Regions from separate parts of the Janthinobacterium tructae genome, predicted to be linked through region 2. Evidence: predicted binding sites of a transcription regulator. Region 2 holds the regulator's gene; the other holds the start of a gene.
The links. Region 2 encodes sigma-54, which starts transcription at its own class of promoters, with help from an activator protein. Its sites were predicted from a motif close to TGGCANGNAANCTGCTTT; they were not measured.

Region 1 (9,026 bases), 2.5 Mb from region 2:
GCTTGACTTCCTTGCGCCAGCGGCCTTCGCTGGTCTGGATCCAGCTGTACAGGGCCGCCTGCGGCTCTTCCAGCAGGGTCAGCGAGGTGTAGCCGGCCGCCTGCGCCGCTTCCATCGTCAGCTCGCGCGCGGCCGGATCGAACGACGCGGGTATCGTCACCGTGATTTCCTGCTGCGCGAACGGCGCCTGCGGGTGGGCGTTGTCCCAGGCCTGGCGCAAGTGCGTCAGGTAGCGCGTGGCGGCCGTGATGGGCGAAATGCGCGCGACTTCGGCCGGCGCGTCGTTCGGCAAAATCGCCGCGCGGCGATCGACGCCCGGGTGGCACAGCCAGCTTTTCGCGCTCGAGACCAGACGAATCGGCGTGGTGGCGCCGCGGCTGCGGGCCATTTCGCCGACGACGAACGGTGCTTCGGCTTCCTCGGTGACCCAGGGCAGGGCCAGGTCGCCCGCCGCCACTTCGTCGGCGTGCGGCAGATACACGAACGAGGGCAGCAGCGAAAGGTCTTCGACGGTGCCCGGCGCCGACAGTTGCGGCACTTTCAGCACGCCATGGCTGGACTTTTCGCCGTCGCTCTCGACCAGGTTCACATATGACAGGGCGCTGTGGGTGGTGCCCAGGTCGATGCCGATGGCGTAGCGCGGGCCAGGGTTGACGGTATCGTTCACAGTTCCACCTCGGCCGGAGCCAGGATGGCGGCGTCGTGCTGCCCGCTCAGTTTCGGCAGGCGCACGCTGGCGGCGCGCCAGCCGCGGTGGCTCAGGGTGCCAGTGAATGGCGCCGAGCCGACCACGTTGCCCGTCAGGCGAACTTGCGCGGAATCAAAACCTTCCTGCAGCACGATGCGGCTGCCCTCGGCTTCCTGGCGCACGGCCTCGATGGTGAAGTATTCGCGCATGACCTTGGCGCAGCCTTCGTGCACCACGCGGGCGGCCGCGCCGATGTCGGCATCGGCATGGCTGCCCAGGTTTTCCTGGGTGAAGTCGATCAGGCGTGCTTCGCGTTGCAGCAGCGCCAGCAGTTGCAGGGCGGCGTCCGGCGTGGCTTCTTTTAATATGACGGGCGCGGCGGCCGGCGTTGGCACGGGGGCTGGTGCAGGAGCAGGAGCCACCGGCGCCGCCTCGGGCAAGGACAGTTTTTCCACGCGGGCCGCATAGGCGGCGTCCGACAGGGTGCTGAAGAAGGCGCCGAAAGCCAGCGGGACTCGGCGCCAGAACGATGGGTGGGACGATGGTGTGCTCATAGGAACTCGTTTCTCTGATCTGTAGGGTGGCGTCGGCGGCGCGCCGGGTGGCGGGGCCGCTTCGCAGGGTAGTGCAGGTGCCGGGCCGACAGGGCCGGCTGCGTTTGCCCGCATGATACCAGCTACCGGGCCGCCGCCAAAGCCGCCGGCCCCGGCGCAGCCAGGCTGACGCATGGTTTTTCTTTGTTCCTGCGCAAGGAAACGCTCGATTTCGGGCCGTTTCGACTAGAATCGCGCATTATCTTTTTGCATGATCTTGATGCCATGGTTACCGACTTTTCCATCTATCTGGCCAGCAGCACCTATATCGACAGCGAGCATCCGGCCGTGCGCGCCAGGGCGGCCGAACTGGCTGCCGGCGCGGTGGGCGACGCCGCCATCGCGGCCCGCTGCTTTGCCTTCGTGCGCGACGAGATTGCCCACAGCTGGGATTACCAGCGCAATCCCGTCACCTGCCGCGCTTCCGAGGTCTTGCAGCATGGCACGGGTTACTGTTATGCAAAGAGCCATCTGCTGGCCGCGCTGCTGCGCGCCAACGGCATTCCTGCCGGCCTGTGCTACCAGCGCCTGGCCGTGGGCGAAGTGGGGCCGCCGTTCTGCCTGCATGGCTTGAATGCCGTGTATCTGCAAGAGTTTGGCTGGTACCGCATCGATGCGCGCGGCAACAAGCCCGGCGTCGCTGCCGCCTTCACGCCACCGCAGGAGCAGCTGGCCTTTCCCGTGCTGGCGCCCGAGGAGCGCGATCTACCGGAAATCTGGCCGGCACCGCTGGCGCAGGTGGTGGCGTCCCTGACCGGCTACTCCACGGTGCAGGATGTGGCCGCGCATTTGCCCGATGTTGAGATGTTGCCGGTTCGAAAATAATTCAAAGAAAGAAAGCATGAAAAAACTGTATATCAGCCTGATCGGCCTGTTGCTGCTGGCCGGTTGCGGCGGCAAGGGCGAGAGCGCGGGCCAGTCCAGTGCCGCGCGTCTCGATGGCAAGGAAAAAGGCAGCGAGTTTCTTGCCTATGAACACAATGTCAGCGTCGATACGCACGAGGCGCAAGTGCGCCCCCTGTATGAACAAGTGGTCGCCGCCTGCAAGGCCGACACGGAAAACGGCTGCTTGCTGCTCGACTCCAGCATTGACGGCGGCCGTTACGTGCACGCGCGCATCAGCATGCGCGCCAAGCCGGCCGGCATCAAGAAGCTCGTGGCGCTGGTCGCGGCCGGAGGCGACGTCACTAGCCAGGGCACCAAGGTGGAAGACCTGGGGCGTCCCGTGCTCGACAGCAAGAAACGCCTGGAGATGCTCAAGCAGTACCAGGCGCAATTGCAGGACCTGGAAAAACGCTCGGGCGCGAACGTCGACGCGCTGATCAAGGTGACCAAGGAACTGGCCACCGTGCAAGTGGAACTGGAGCAGGCGACGGCGGCCAATGCGCTGTTGATGCAGCGCATCGACACGGACTTGCTGAACGTGGCCATCAGTGCCGAAGGCAAGCAGTCGTTCTGGCGTCCCGTCAAGCGCGCGCTGGGCAATTTCACGGAAAACCTGTCGGAAGGCGTGGCCAACGCCATCACGGCCATGGCGTATATTCTGCCGTGGCTGATCGCGTTCGTGCTGCTGTTCCCGCTGGGACGCAAGGGCTGGCGCCGCCTGCGTGGCAGATCCGGGGAGGCAACGCGCTGAGGCGGCTGGATGTGAACTGCTGCGCTGTCCGATAAAAAGCCTGGTTGCGTTGCCGAAAATTCATTTCGGCGCGCAAGCAGGCTTTTTTATTGTCAGGCGATATGCATGATAGCGGCCTGAAACAGGGCGACCGCGCTGGCCAGTACGGCCCGCCCTTTAAAACCCTTTGGCTGCTGGCTGTGCCGGCATTTGCTGGCGAAAATCATCGACTTCATCTTTCGATACCACGGACATCACGTCGTGACCTTTTCTCAGGCGTTTCTTGATATTGCTGCCAGTAACTGCTTCACTATCTTCATAGGCCACCTGATTGCCTGGCGTTCCCGCCGGCATGGGCGAGGAAGCACAAGCGCTCAAAAGGGATAATGCAAATAAACTCAGAAGAATTTTTTTCATGAATGAAATTAACCTCGGTGGAAAATAAAAAGACATTGCTTCCATTTTTTTGCATGCCGTTTGAATCGCGACATGTTGTTATTTGATCTTAATCCAGTTATCAATAAGGCTCAATTGTTTTTTGAATAAATATCTTCATTGCGATAATTTCGGGCTCTGTCCCCGGTAAATAGCGCAGTTTATTCGACGCGGGGCGCCTCCGTTCCCCACGCAACACGATCAAAGGCAACGCTGGGAGCGTTTCCTCACCGGAAAATAGCGCTGTCGCACCAAATCAGGGGAGGGCTGCCCCATTCCGGACTCGCCGCTGAAGCTGGCTTCCTGGCTGCGCAGCTTGCTGTAAGCCTGGCATGCATTCTGCTTTAACAACATCGTATGCCCAGTCCATCCCCCCACGAATACATCACAGGAGTCCCCATGTCACGACGTATCATCCTGAAAGCGGCGGCCGCCGCCGCATTCGCCCTGGCCACGTCCACCACCATGCAGGCCGCCTTGGCCGCCGACACCATCAAGGTGGGCATTTTGCACTCCCTGTCGGGCACCATGGCCATTTCCGAAACGTCACTCAAGGATGTGGCGCTGATGACGATCGCCGAGATCAATGCCAAGGGCGGTGTGCTGGGCAAGAAGCTGGAAGCCGTCGTCGTCGATCCCGCGTCGAACTGGCCCTTGTTCGCGGAAAAAGCGCGCCAGCTGGTGGCGCAGGATAAAGTGGCTGTCGTGTTTGGCTGCTGGACGTCCGTGTCGCGCAAGTCGGTTTTGCCCGTCTTCAAGGAACTCAACAGCCTGCTGTTTTACCCGGTGCAATACGAAGGCGAGGAGCTGGAAAAGAATGTGTTTTATACGGGCGCCGCGCCGAACCAGCAGGCGATCCCGGCAGTGGAATACCTGATGAGCAAGGATGGCGGCGGCGCCAAGCGTTTCGTGCTGCTGGGTACGGACTATGTGTATCCGCGCACCACCAACAAGATCTTGCGCGCCTTCCTGAAAAGCAAAGGGGTCAAGGATAGCGATATCAGCGAGGTCTACACGCCGTTCGGCCATGCCGACTATCAAACCATCGTCGCCAACATCAAGAAGTTTTCCACGGGCGGCAAGACGGCCGTCATTTCCACCATCAATGGCGATTCGAACGTGCCGTTCTACAAGGAACTGGGCAATGCAGGCTTGAAAGCCACGGACGTGCCCGTCGTCGCGTTTTCCGTGGGCGAGGAAGAGCTGCGCGGCATCGATACCAAGCCCTTGCTTGGTCACCTGGCGGCGTGGAATTACTTTGAATCCGTCAAGAACCCCGTGAATACAGCCTTCATCAAGCAGTGGAAAACGTATGCGGTGGCGCAAAAGTTGCCGAACGCGGGTTCGGTGGTGACGAACGACCCCATGGAAGCGACCTATGTGGGCATCCATATGTGGGCGCAAGCCGTGGAAAAGGCCAAGTCGACGGACACGGACAAGGTGATCGCCGCCATGGCCGGCCAAAGCGTCAAGGCGCCATCGGGCTTCACGCTGACCATGGATGCGACGAATCACCATCTGCACAAGCCTGTGATGATCGGCGAGATCAAGGCCGATGGGCAATTCAATGTCGTGTGGAAAACCAAGGAACCGATACGCGCCCAGCCGTGGAGCCCGTATATCAAGGGCAATGAGGGCAAGCAAAAGCTGTAAAAGCAACGCCGGCGCCATCGGGCATGCGTCCGGTGGTGCTGACCATCAACGCTTTCCCGGGAACTCAATGAGGCTATTTACATCGCTGCTGGTCTTCGCCTGCCTGTGCCTGTCATCCATGGCGCAGGCCGCCATCTCTCCTGATCTGCTGAAACCGCTGGCTGGCGACGACCCTGAAGCCCGCGTCGTTGCCGTCGCGCAGATCGCCGCCCTGGCCACGCCCGAGGCCGCCCGTGTGCTGCAAGCCTTGCAGGACGACGCCTTGTATGCCGCGCCCGATGGCAAGGTGTATGTCGTCGACGGCGAGCAAGCCTACGATCCGGCCACGGGCCAGCTGGGTGCCGTGCCGGACGGCATCGATGGCGTGATGGTCAACAACCGCTTGCGCGCGGCCGTGGCGGGCGCCTTGTCGGGCTTGCAGTTGCTGGCACCGCAACGGACGGTACGGCTGGAGGCCGCGCAAGCCTTGCAAAAGGCGCTTGATCCCGCGCAGCTTCCCCTGATCCGCACGGCGCTGGCGCAGGAAAACGATGCTGAAATTAAACAGCTATTGCAGGTGCTGATCGCCAGCGCCAACCTGCATGCGCCCGATACCGCTACGCGCAAGGCCGCCGTGCAGGCGCTGGCCGGCAGCAGCGATGCGCGCTTGCTGCCCGTGCTGCAAGCCATGCTGGAGAAAGGGGGGGAGCCCGACGAGACTGTGCAGCTGGCCGCCATCGAGACCATGCGCCAGATCAAGGGACGAGTGTCACGCATGGAATTGGCCGGCAATGTGTTCTACGGCATTTCCCTGGGCAGCGTACTGCTGCTGGCGGCACTGGGTCTGGCCATCACCTTCGGCTTGATGGGCATCATCAACATGGCGCATGGCGAATTGCTGATGATAGGCGCTTACACGACCTATCTGTGCCAGCTGTTTTTCCGCAGCTACTTGCCGGCCATGCAGGACTGGTATTTGCTGGCCGCCTTGCCGGCCGCCTTTTTTGTTGCCGGCCTGGTGGGCGTGGCGCTGGAACGCACGGTGATCCGCTGGCTGTATGGCCGGCCGCTGGAAACCCTGCTGGCCACCTGGGGCATCAGCCTGATTCTGATGCAGCTTGTGCGCACCATCTTCGGCGCGCAAAACGTGGAAGTGGCCAACCCGGCCTGGATGTCGGGCGGCGTCAGCGTGCTGGGCGGCCTCGTGTTGCCGTACAACCGGCTGGCCATCATCGTCTTCGCCGTCATCGTCGTGGTGGCCGTGTGGTTGATCCTGAACAAGACACGGCTGGGCCTGTTCGTGCGGGCCGTCACGCAAAACCGCCGCATGGCCGATTGCGTGGGCGTGGCCACGGGCAAGGTCGACATGCTGACTTTCGGCCTCGGTTCCGGCATCGCGGGCCTGGGCGGCGTGGCCCTGTCGCAGCTGGGCAATGTGGGGCCGGACCTGGGCCAAAGCTACATCGTCGACTCCTTCATGGTGGTGGTGCTGGGCGGCGTGGGCCAGCTGGCCGGCACCGTGATCGCCGCGCTGGGCCTGGGCGAAGTCAACAAATTTCTTGAACCGGTGGCGGGCGCCGTGCTGGCGAAGATCGCCATTCTCGTGTTCATCATCATTTTCATCCAGCGCCGGCCGCAGGGCCTGTTTGCCATGAAGGGACGCAGCGTCGAATGACTAGCTCCTACCCGATAAAGCAGGGCCTGTTCACGCGGCCTGTCTGGCTGGCGATTGCCGCATGCACGGTGCTGGCGGCGCTGTTGCCGATTTTTAACCTGGCGTTTGCCGAAGGGCATGCGCTGCACGTGTCCGCCTACGTGGTGGCGCTGGTGGGCAAGTTCATGTGCTATGCACTGGCCGCACTGGCGCTGGACCTCGTCTGGGGTTACACGGGCATCCTGTCCCTGGGCCACGGCGTGTTCTTTGCGCTGGGCGCATATGCGCACGGCATGTATCTGATGCGCGCCATCGGCGACCAGGGCCAGTACCACAGCAGCTTGCCCGACTTCATGGTCTTTCTCGACTGGAAAACTTACCCCTGGTACTGGGCGTTTACCGAACATTTCTGGTACTGCATGGCCCTCGTCGTGCTGGTGCCAGGCGTGCTGGCTTTTGTCTTCGGTTACTTTGCCTTTCGCTCGCGCATCAAGGGCGTGTATTTTTCCATCATCACGCAAGCGATGACGTATGCCTTCATGCTCTTGTTCTTCCGCAATGACACCGGCTTTGGCGGCAACAACGGTTTCACGGATTTCAAGACCATTCTTGGCCACAGCATCACGGCACCGGCCACCCGGGCCGTGCTGTTCCTGCTGACGCTCACCTTCCTGCTGGCGGCCTTGATCGGTGCGCGCGCCATCGTCCGCTCGAAGCTGGGTCGCGTTCTGCAGGGCGTGCGCGACAGCGAGGCGCGGCTGATGTTTCTTGGCTACAACCCGCTGTGGTTCAAGCTGTTCGTCTGGACTTTGTCGGCCGTGTTGTGCGGCATCGCCGGCGCCCTGTACGTGCCGCAGGTGGGCATCATCAACCCGTCCGAAATGTCGCCCGCCAACTCCATCGAAATGGTGGTGTGGGTGGCCGTGGGCGGACGCGGCACCTTGCTCGGCCCGATTTTGGGCGCCTTCACCGTGAACGGCTTGAAGAGCTGGTTCACGGCTGCCTTGCCGGAGCTGTGGCTGTTCGCGCTGGGCCTGCTGTTCATCGTCGTCACCTTGTTCATGCAGCAAGGCATGCTTGGCGTGTTGAGCAAGCTCAAACGCAAGCCCGTCGTGGCAGAGGAGGCCGCATGAGCATCCGCATGTTGCCCGGCATGGCCAGCGCCGAAGCTGGCCCCACGTATTCGCGCGTGAAAGGCGAGGGCGTCGACACGACGCACGGCGCCATTTTGTATCTGGAAGACATCTGCGTGTCCTTCGATGGCTTCAAGGCCATCAACAAGCTGAGCCTGGATATTTCCGTGGGCGAATTGCGCTGCATCATCGGCCCGAACGGGGCGGGCAAGACGACGATGATGGATGTCATCACGGGCAAGACGCGGCCCACGTCCGGCACGGCCTGGTTCGGCCAGACCATGAATCTGGCGACGATGACGGAAGCGCAAATCGCCCACGCGGGCATCGGCCGCAAGTTCCAGCGTCCCACCGTGTTCGAGCAGCATACGGTGTTCGATAACCTGGAACTGGCCATGAAGATGGACAAGCGCGTGGCGCCCACCCTGTTTGCCCGCTTGAGCTCGGAGCAGGCGGGCAGGATCGAAGCGATATTGCGTTTGATCCGCCTCAACGGCCACGAGGCGCGGCCGGCCGGCTTGCTGTCGCACGGGCAAAAGCAGTGGCTGGAAATCGGCATGCTCTTGATGCAGGAGCCGCAGCTGATCCTGCTGGACGAACCGGTGGCCGGCATGTCGGACGCGGAAACGGCGCGCACGGCGGAATTGCTCAATGAATTGCGCGGCAAGCACTCCATCATGGTGGTCGAGCACGACATGGGTTTCGTCACGGACATTGCCCAGCAAGGCATCGTCACCGTGCTGCACGAAGGGGCAGTGCTGGCGCAGGGCCGCATGGACGAAGTGCAAGCCGACGAGCGGGTCATCGAAGTCTATCTGGGGAGGTAACCATGCTCGAAGTGCAACAGTTGAATCAATACTATGGCTCCTCGCATACCTTGCGCGGCATCAACATGTCGGCGCGCAAGGGCGAGTGCCTGGCCTTGCTGGGCAGGAATGGCGTGGGCAAGACGACCTTGTTGAAATGCCTGATGGGCGTGCTGCCCGTGGCGCAGGGCACGGTGGCCTTTAACGGGCGCGACATCACGAAGCTGGCGCCGCATGCGCGGGCAAAGCTGGGCATCGCCTACGTGCCGCAGGGGCGCGACATCTTTGCGCGCCTGACGGTCGAGGAAAACTTGCTGATGGGTATGGCGGTGAAGCGGGGCAGGCAAGCCTCGCGCATCGATCCCCACGTGTATGAACTGTTTCCGGTGCTCAAAGAGATGCTGCAGCGGCGTGGCGGCGATTTGTCGGGTGGGCAACAGCAGCAGCTGGCCATCGCCCGCGCGCTGCTG
Region 2 (9,026 bases):
CGCGCAGCACCACCACATCGCCGCTGGCCAGCTGCGTCTCGGGGGTGACATCGAGGCGGCCACGGCCGCGGCGGATGGCCGTCACGGTCGCGCCGCAGCCAGCGACGTCGAGCATGCTCAAGGGCAAGCCCACACACTGCGCGCCCTCGCTGACGGTGACTGTATGCAGGCGTTCCAGCTCGGCATCGTCGCCCGCGTCGCTGGAGCCATGGAAATAGCCGCGCAGCGAGGCATAGCGTTCCTCGCGTGCCGCCTGCACCCGGTGCACCACGCGGCGCAGGGGCACGCCCATCATGATCAGCGCGTGCGAGGCGAGCATCAGACTGCCTTCCATCAATTCCGGCACCACTTCGGCCGCGCCCGCTTTCTTCAACTGGTCGAGGTCGCTGTCGTCGTGGCTGCGCACGATGACGGGCAAGGTGGGCGCCATGTCGTTGAGTAAATGCAATAACTTCAGTGCCGAGGGGGTATTCGCATAGGTGATCACCACGGCGCTGGCCCGGTAGATACCGGCCGCCACCAGGCTTTCGCGCCGGCCCGCGTCGCCATACGAGACGTGGGCGCCAGCCAGCTGCGCCTCCTGCACCCGTTCCGGGTCCAGGTCCAGCGCGTGGTACTCGATCTTTTCTTCCGCCAGCAGGGTGGCCAGGCTTTGCCCGCTGCGCCCGAAGCCGGCGATCAGCACGTGTTTCTGCGACGCCATGGTGCGCGTGGCGATCTTGGTGAGCGCCAGCGATTGCATCATCCAGTCGTTGGCCGCCAGCTTCATGACGATGGCATCGGACTTGGCGATGAGGAAGGGCGCCACCAGCATCGACAGCACCATCGAGGCCAGTACCACCTGCACGACGAACGGATCCATCAGCTTGATGCCGCCCGCCAGGTTCAGCAGCACGAAGCCGAATTCGCCCGCCTGCGCCAGTCCCAGTCCCGTGCGCAAGGCCACGCCGTTGCTTGACCCGAACAGCCGGGCCAGGCCCGCGATCAGGGCAAATTTCAGCAGCACGGGGCCGCACAGCAGCAGCAAGACCAGCCACCAGTTGTCGAGCACCACACGGATATTGAGCAGCATGCCGACGGTGATGAAGAACAGGCCGAGCAGCACGTCGCGGAAGGGCTTGATATCCTCTTCCACCTGGTGCTTGAATTCCGTCTCGGAAATGAGCATGCCGGCAACAAACGCGCCCAGGGCCAGCGACAGCCCCGCCCGTTCCGTGATCCAGGCCGCGCCCAAGGTGATCAGCAGCAGGTTGAGCATGAACAATTCCTGCGAGCGGCGCTTGGCGACGATGGTCAGCCAGCCACGCACCAGCTTCTGGCCGATGAACAAGAGCAGAATCAGGACAACCAGGGCCTTGCCACCGGCCCAGGCCAGGGTTTCGGCCAGGTTGTCCGAATCGCGCGTGAGGGCGGGAATCAGGATCAGCAGGGGCACCACGGCCAGGTCCTGGAACAGCAAAATGCCGATGATCTTGCGGCCGTGTTCGCTTTCCAGTTCCAGCCGTTCCGTGAGCATTTTCGAGACGATGGCCGTCGACGACATGGCCAGCGCACCACCCAGGGCGAAGGCGGCTTGCCAGCTCAGGTGGATGTAGGCGGACAGGTAGCGTCCGACGAACCAGCCGAAGACGACTGTGGCGATGATGGTGGTGACCACCTGCGCCATGCCCAGTCCGAAGACGATGCGCCGCATGGCGAGGAACTTGGGCAGAGAAAATTCCAACCCGATGGAAAACATCAGGAAGACGACGCCGAATTCGGCCAGGGTGTGGCTGGCTTCGTTCTCGGCTGCCAGGCCCAGCGCGTGGGGGCCGATGACGATGCCGACGGCCAGGTAGCCCAGCATGGGCGGCAGATGCAACATTCTGAAAGCGACCACGCCCAGCACGGCGCTGCCGAGTAACATCAGGGTCAGTTCAAGCGAGGAAAACATGGGTTGCCCGGTGCGGTCAATGGAAATCGTTGTTTGTTGTGACTGGCAAGTTTTTTGCTTTCCTAATTCGTTTATACTTTGGGCATGAGTGTAACCCATGAAAAAACAATGCTGAAAGCTTTTGATCGAATTGACATGCAAGCGACGACCGAGCGCGCCGTCGCGCTGGCCCGCACCACCTTGCAGATCGAGTCCGACGCCATCGTTGCGCTGCACGCGCGCCTGGCCACGGACGACAGCGTAGGCCGCGCCGTGGCGATGTTGCTGCAATGCAAGGGGCGTGTCGTCGTCTCCGGCATCGGCAAGTCCGGCCATATCGCGCGCAAGATTGCCGCCACCCTCGCTTCCACCGGCACGCCGGCCCTGTTCGTGCATCCGGCCGAAGCGGCCCATGGCGACCTGGGCATGGTCACCTCGGACGATGCTTTTATTGCCATATCGTACTCCGGCGAATCGTCGGAACTGATGGCCATCATGCCCGTCGTCAAGCGCATGGGCGGCGTGCTCATTTCCATGACGGGCAAACCGAACTCCAGCCTGGCGCAATTGGCCGACGTGCACCTGGATATTTCCGTTGAGAAAGAAGCCTGTCCGCTGAACCTGGCGCCGACGGCCAGCACCACCGTCACCCTGGCTCTGGGCGACGCGATCGCCGTGGCCTTGCTCGACTTGCGCGGCTTCAAGGAAGAAGATTTCGCCCGCTCGCACCCGGGTGGCGCCCTGGGCCGCCGCCTGCTCACGCATGTGCATGACGTCATGCGCAGCGGCGAACGTGTACCGAAGGTGCCCGTGGACGCTTCCTTGCTGCAGGCGCTGGAAGAAATGACGAAGAAGGGCATGGGCATGACGGCCGTCGTCGATGCGGATGAGCGCCCCGTGGGCGTGTTTACCGATGGCGACTTGCGCCGCATGTTCGAGCGCGTGCAGGATTTCACGCAAGTGGCGATCCGCGACGTCATGCATGCGCAGCCGCGCAGCATCGCGCCCGAACGCCTGGCCGTCGATGCCGTGGCCGTGATGGAGCAGTTCCGCATCAACCAGATGCTGGTCGTCGATGCCGACGGCAAGCTGGTGGGCGCGCTGCATATCCATGATCTGACGCAAGCGAAGGTGATCTGATGGATAGCGTAGCGGACAACCTGGCGCGCGCGGCCAAGGTCAAACTGATGATCTTTGACGTCGACGGCGTGCTCACCGACGGCAGCCTGCATTTCGGCCCCGATGGCGAGATGATGAAAACGTTTAATGTGTATGATGGCCTGGGCATCAAGCTGCTGCAGGAATCGGGCGTGCAGACGGCCATCATCAGCGCGCGCCGCTCGGCCATCACGGCGCGCCGCGCGCAAGACCTGGGCATTACCCATGTGCACCAGGGCGGTCACGACAAGCTGACGCCGTTTCGCGAACTGCTGGCGCTGACGGGCTTGACGGAAGAGCAATGCGGCTATATCGGCGACGATGTCATCGATGCGCCCATCCTGCGCCGCGTGGGCTTTGCCGTCAGCGTGCCGGGCGGGCGTCCGGAAGCGCTGGACCTGGCGCACCATGTGACGCAGGCCGGCGGCGGCCGTGGCGCGGTGCGCGAGATCTGCGAATTCCTGCTGCGCGCTCAGGATAACTATGCGCGCGTCATGGCGCCATTCCTGGAGTGAGGCGCATCGCCTTGCCGCCAGTCAGATTTGAAAGAGTGAAATCCTATGCGTAAGCCAGGAGGCGCCCATCGCTGGCGCATGATTTTTACCGTGCTGGGGGCCGTCGTCTTTGCGCTGGGCAGCTTTTGGCTGCTGGAAGTGATGAACAAGAATGCCCAGGACATCACGGCCAGCAAGCATCTGGATGAGCCAGACTATTTCATCACCAATTTCAGCCTGGTGCGCATGGACTTGACGGGTAAACCCAGCTATATCGTATCGGGCACCAAGCTCACGCATTATCCGCTCGACGATTCATCCGATATCGACCAGCCTTTCGTGCGCAAGCTTACGCCTGGCATGCCGCCGATGAACATGAATGCGGAACTGGCGCATATCGACCAGGACAATACCCGGTTGCAACTGCACCGCAAGGTCGTGATCGACCGCGTGGCCAGTCCGAAGGCGCAGAACCTGACAGTCAAGACGGAAGCGCTGACGGTATTCCCGGATGAAGAAAGAATGGAAACGGACGTGCCTGTCGATATCCTGACGGGCGCCTCGCGCATCAATGGCATCGGCATGAAGGCCAATAACGCCACTGGCGTGGTGGAAGTGCAGAATGCGCTGCGCATGGTCCTCCCGCCGAAACCGCGCCCGGCTGCGGCGGCAAAATGACAGAATGAAACAAGGAAACCATACTATGAAGAATATCTTGCTGTTGACCGTATTTTCTCTGGCCATGATGGGCGTGGCGCATGCCGAGAAGGCCGATTCCGAGAAGGAAGCCGTCATCACGGCACGTAGCGGCCACGTCGATGACGTCAAGCAGGTACGCACGCTGACGGGCGACGTCGTGCTGGTGAAAGGGACTCTGACCATGAAGGCGGGCCGGGCCCTGATCACGGAAGACCCGCAAGGCTACCAGTTCATCACCTTCTGGGCCGATCCCGGCAAGCTGGCCACCTTCCGCCAGAAGCGCGATGGCGCGGGCGACCTGTGGGTGGAAGGCGAGGCGGAGCGCGTGGAATACGATAACAAGACGGAAGTGGTGAAACTGTTTTCCAAGGCCAAGCTGACGCGCCTGGAAGGCACGAAAGTGACCGACGTGGCCAACGGTGCCTTCATCTCGTATGACAGCCGCAAGGAAGTATTCAAAATGGAAAATTCCGACAGCGGCACCAGCACGCCCGATGGCGGCAGCGTGCGCATGGTGATCCAGCCGAAGCCCAAGGCGCCGGCCACGCCCGCACCAGGAAAGAACTAATGGACAATACACGTTGCGGCAGCACCCTGATCGTTCGCGGGCTGCAAAAAACCTATGGCAAGCGGCAAGTCGTGCATGATGTCTCGCTGCAAGTCGAATGCGGCGAAGTGGTGGGATTGCTGGGCCCGAACGGCGCCGGCAAGACCACCTCGTTCTACATGATCGTCGGCCTGGTGCCGTCGGACGGCGGCACCATCGATATCAGCGGCGTGGACATTTCCCGCCTGCCGATCCACCGCCGCGCGCAGATGGGCCTGTCGTATCTGCCGCAGGAAGCGTCCGTCTTCCGCAAGCTGACGGTGGAAGACAATATCCGCGCCGTGCTGGAAATCCAGACCGTCGAAGGCCGTCCCCTGAAGAAGGCCGAGATCGAGGAGCGCCTGGATAAATTGCTGGCCGACTTGCAAATTGAAAAGTTGCGCGAGAACCAGGCGCTGTCGCTGTCGGGCGGCGAGCGCCGCCGTGTGGAAATCGCCCGCGCGCTGGCGACCGACCCGCGTTTCGTGCTGCTCGACGAACCGTTCGCCGGTGTCGACCCGATCGCCGTGATCGAGATCCAGCGCATCGTGCGCTTCTTGAAGGAGCGCAATATCGGCGTGCTGATCACCGACCATAATGTGCGCGAGACGCTGGGTATCTGCGACCGTGCCTACATCATCAACCAGGGCTCGGTGCTGGCGTCGGGACGCCCCGACGACATCATCGCGAACGAGTCGGTACGCCGGGTCTACCTGGGCGAACACTTCCGCATGTGAGCCAATGAAACAATCATTGCAGCTGCGCACTTCGCAGCACCTGGCACTGACGCCGCAGTTGCAGCAATCGATACGCCTGTTGCAATTGTCTACCCTGGAATTGCACCAGGAACTAGAGCAACTGCTGACGGACAATCCCTTGCTCGAGCGCCTCGACGATCCGCTCGATCATTCGCTGCGCCTGCTGTCCGACGGGGCCCTGAGTTCCACGGCCGCGCCGGCCGAAGCGCCGCCCCAGCCGCCAGGCCAGGATGCGCCTGCGGCGCCGGCCGAAGCAGAAGCCTTTGATGGCGAGGCGGGCGACGGCCCGGCCGCCGCGGACGGCGGCGACAGCGACTGGAGCGAGGCGAGCCGGGGCAAGGCGCCCGACGACGAAGATTCCCGTCCGCAATTGGAAGCCCATCACTGCACCCTGCGCGAGCACCTGATGGAGCAGATGCGCGTGACGGTGCTCGAGTTGCGCGACCGCGCGCTGGTCGAGCTGATCATCGACGCGCTCGACGACAATGGCTACCTGGAAGAGTCACTCGACGACATCCTGGCGCGCCTGCCGGAAGAGCTGGAAATCGACGCCGACGAGATGCGCACGGCCTTGTCCCTGTTGCAAAGTTTCGATCCGCCCGGCGTGGGTGCGCGCAATGCATCCGAATGCCTGGCGCTGCAAATCAAGCGTTTGCCGCACGTCGCCATGGTGACGCGGCGCATGGCCCTCGTCATCGTGGAAAAGCACCTGGCCTGGTTTGCCCAGCGCGATTTCAACAAGCTGAAAAAAGCCCTCGATTGCGACGAGGAAGACTTGCGCGAAGCGCAGACGGTGATTCGCCAGTGCAATCCGCATCCGGGCGCCGTGTTCGCCTCGGACGTGTCCGATTACGTGGTGCCCGACGTCGTCGTCAAGCGCGCGCGCAATGGCTGGCAAGTCACCCTGAACAACGACGTCATGCCGCGCCTGCGCGTCAACGCCATGTACGCCAACTTGCTCAAGCAGGGCAAGGGCGAGGGCGCCATGGGCGCACAGTTGCAGGAAGCCAAGTGGCTGATCAAGAATATGCGCCAGCGCTTTGACACGATCCTGCGCGTGGCGCAAGCGATAGTAGAAAGACAAAAGAACTTTTTCTCGCATGGGGCCGTTGCCATGCGCCCCCTTGTGCTCCGTGAAATAGCTGATACACTGGGTTTACACGAGAGTACTATCTCGCGGGTAACAACTCAAAAGTACATGCTGACCCCGCACGGCATGTTCGAGTTGAAATATTTCTTTGGTAGCCACGTCGCCACCGAAGCGGGGGGCGAAGCATCATCGACGGCGATACGGGCATTGATCGTGCAACTGACAGGAGCAGAAGACCCTAAAAATCCTTTATCCGACAGTAAGATTGCGGACATGCTGGGGGAACAAGGCATGGTGATTGCGCGACGTACTGTTGCCAAATACCGGGAAGCGTTGAAAATTCCGCCAGTGAGCCTGCGTAAGTGTTTGTAAGTTTTTTTCGGTTCCTCTGCGGGCCGGATAGGATGGACCGCACGAACCCGATCATCTTTAGGAGTGTGTATGAATCTCACCATCAGCGGACATCATCTCGAAGTGACACCAGCCATCCGTGAATACGTACAAACGAAGCTGGAGCGCGTGAAACGTCATTTCGATCAAGTTATCGATATCGCCGTGATTCTGACCGTGGATAACCTCAAAGAGAAAGAAAAACGTCAAAAGGCCGAAGTCAACCTGCGTCTGAGTGGCAAAACTGTCTATGTGGAAAGCCTGGCGCATGACCTGTATGCCGCAATCGATATCCTGATCGACAAGCTGGACAGGCAAGTGATGAAATACAAAACCAAAGTGCAAGGGCACGGTAAAGAGGCGATCAAGCATCTGCCAGACAACTCCGAGGAAGACGCCGTCGTCGCCGTTTAAGGCCACCCGCTTCCAGCAGTTGTGATCAACTAAGGGCGCACATCTTGCGCCCTTTTTTGCGCCCGTACCTGTCGAACGCAATGTTCCCCATGCAGGCGCTAGAATGTTTGCACTTTCACTTCTTTCTGCCTGCCATGAGCGACTTCGTCCAGACCTCCATCCGCAACCGTACCGGGCACATCGTGCTCGACCGTCCGAAAGCCTTCAATTCCCTGTCGCTGGAGATGGTGCGCGCCCTGAGTGCCGTCTTGCTGGCCTGGCGCGACGATCCGCAGGTGGACGCCGTCGTGATCCGTTCCAGCAGCGAAAAAGCCCTGTGCGCCGGTGGCGACATCCGTTTCTTTTACGATGCGGGCCTGGCTACGCCGCAAGGCGGCAGTGCGTTGCTGGAAGATTTCTTTACGGAAGAATACGCCTTAAATCATGTGATTCATTTCTACCCGAAACCGTATATCGCCGTGATGGATGGCGTGGTCATGGGCGGCGGCATGGGCGTGGCGCAAGCCGGGCCCGGCAACCGCCTGCGCATCGTCACGGGCCGCACGCGCATGGCCATGCCGGAAGTCAATATCGGCTTGTTCCCGGACGTGGGCGGCAGTTATTTCCTGTCCCGCCTGGCCGGCCGGCTGGGCCTGTACCTGGGCTTGACGGGCTTGACGATCAACGCGGCCGATGCCCTGTACACGGGCCTGGCCGATGTCTACCTGCCCGAGGCGCAGATGGGGGCGCTGCTGGCCCTGTTCGACTCGACGCCGGGCGAGGCCTTGCCGGTGGCCATCAAGGCGCTGGCCGCGCCGTTTCAGGCCGAGGCGGGGGCTTCTCCTTTGGCCACCGCGCGCACGGCGCTGGACCGCCACTTCGGCGCCCCTTCCGTGGCTGCCATCATGGCCTCGCTGGCGCAGGACGACAGCGCGTTCGCGGGCAAGGCCCTGGCGGCCATGCGCCTGCGTTCTCCCTTGATGATGTCGGTGACCCTGGAATTACTGCAACGCGGTGCCCATCTGGGCGTGGCCGATTGCCTGCGCCTGGAGCGCAGCGTGGTGCGCCACAATTTCGCGCATGGCGAAGTGCTCGAAGGCGTGCGCGCGCTGGTGATCGACAAGGACAATGCGCCACGCTGGAACCCTGCCAGCCTGGACGAGGTCGATGCAGCCATGGTGGCGCGTTTCTTTGCGCCCGTCTGGCCGGCGTCAGCGCATCCGCTGCGCCACCTCGATTAATTAGCTGCGCTCGCGGTGGCGCAAGACCACGCGCTCGTTGGGGCCGAAGTATTGCGCCAGCCGTTCCGCCATGTACACGGAGCGGTGCTGGCCGCCCGTGCAACCGAGCGCCACCGTCAGGTAGCTGCGGTTGTCGGATTTGAATGACGGCAACCACTTCTCGATGAAGGCGCGGATGTCGGCCAGCAGCTCCAGCGCGCTCGGTTGCGCGTCGAGGAAGGCGATCACGGGCGCATCGCGTCCGTCGAGCGGACGCAGCGCCAGGTCGTAATAGGGATTCGGCAAGGCCCGCACATCGAAGACGA

Region 1: urtA (urea ABC transporter substrate-binding protein) is a predicted target of sigma-54. The motif match lies at 3,660-3,677, and genes of this name have one in related genera.

What each region holds. Positions count from the first base shown of each region.
Region 1 is NZ_CP041185.1:2,176,659-2,185,684, reverse strand. Features, by position in the region: gene FJQ89_RS09510 (Hsp70 family protein) at 1-667, opposite strand, end outside; gene FJQ89_RS09505 (DUF2760 domain-containing protein) at 664-1,242, opposite strand; gene FJQ89_RS09500 (transglutaminase-like domain-containing protein) at 1,507-2,106, shown strand; gene FJQ89_RS09495 (DUF4349 domain-containing protein) at 2,123-2,917, shown strand; gene FJQ89_RS09490 (hypothetical protein) at 3,074-3,313, opposite strand; gene urtA (urea ABC transporter substrate-binding protein) at 3,731-4,984, shown strand; gene urtB (urea ABC transporter permease subunit UrtB) at 5,052-6,638, shown strand; gene urtC (urea ABC transporter permease subunit UrtC) at 6,635-7,750, shown strand; gene urtD (urea ABC transporter ATP-binding protein UrtD) at 7,747-8,577, shown strand; gene urtE (urea ABC transporter ATP-binding subunit UrtE) at 8,580-9,026, shown strand, end outside.
Region 2 is NZ_CP041185.1:4,704,229-4,713,254, forward strand. Features, by position in the region: gene FJQ89_RS20635 (monovalent cation:proton antiporter family protein) at 1-1,933, opposite strand, end outside; gene FJQ89_RS20640 (KpsF/GutQ family sugar-phosphate isomerase) at 2,018-3,052, shown strand; gene FJQ89_RS20645 (KdsC family phosphatase) at 3,052-3,585, shown strand; gene lptC (LPS export ABC transporter periplasmic protein LptC) at 3,631-4,242, shown strand; gene lptA (lipopolysaccharide transport periplasmic protein LptA) at 4,268-4,831, shown strand; gene lptB (LPS export ABC transporter ATP-binding protein) at 4,831-5,586, shown strand; gene FJQ89_RS20665 (RNA polymerase factor sigma-54) at 5,591-7,069, shown strand; gene hpf (ribosome hibernation-promoting factor, HPF/YfiA family) at 7,139-7,501, shown strand; gene FJQ89_RS20675 (enoyl-CoA hydratase/isomerase family protein) at 7,636-8,721, shown strand; gene rapZ (RNase adapter RapZ) at 8,722-9,026, opposite strand, start outside.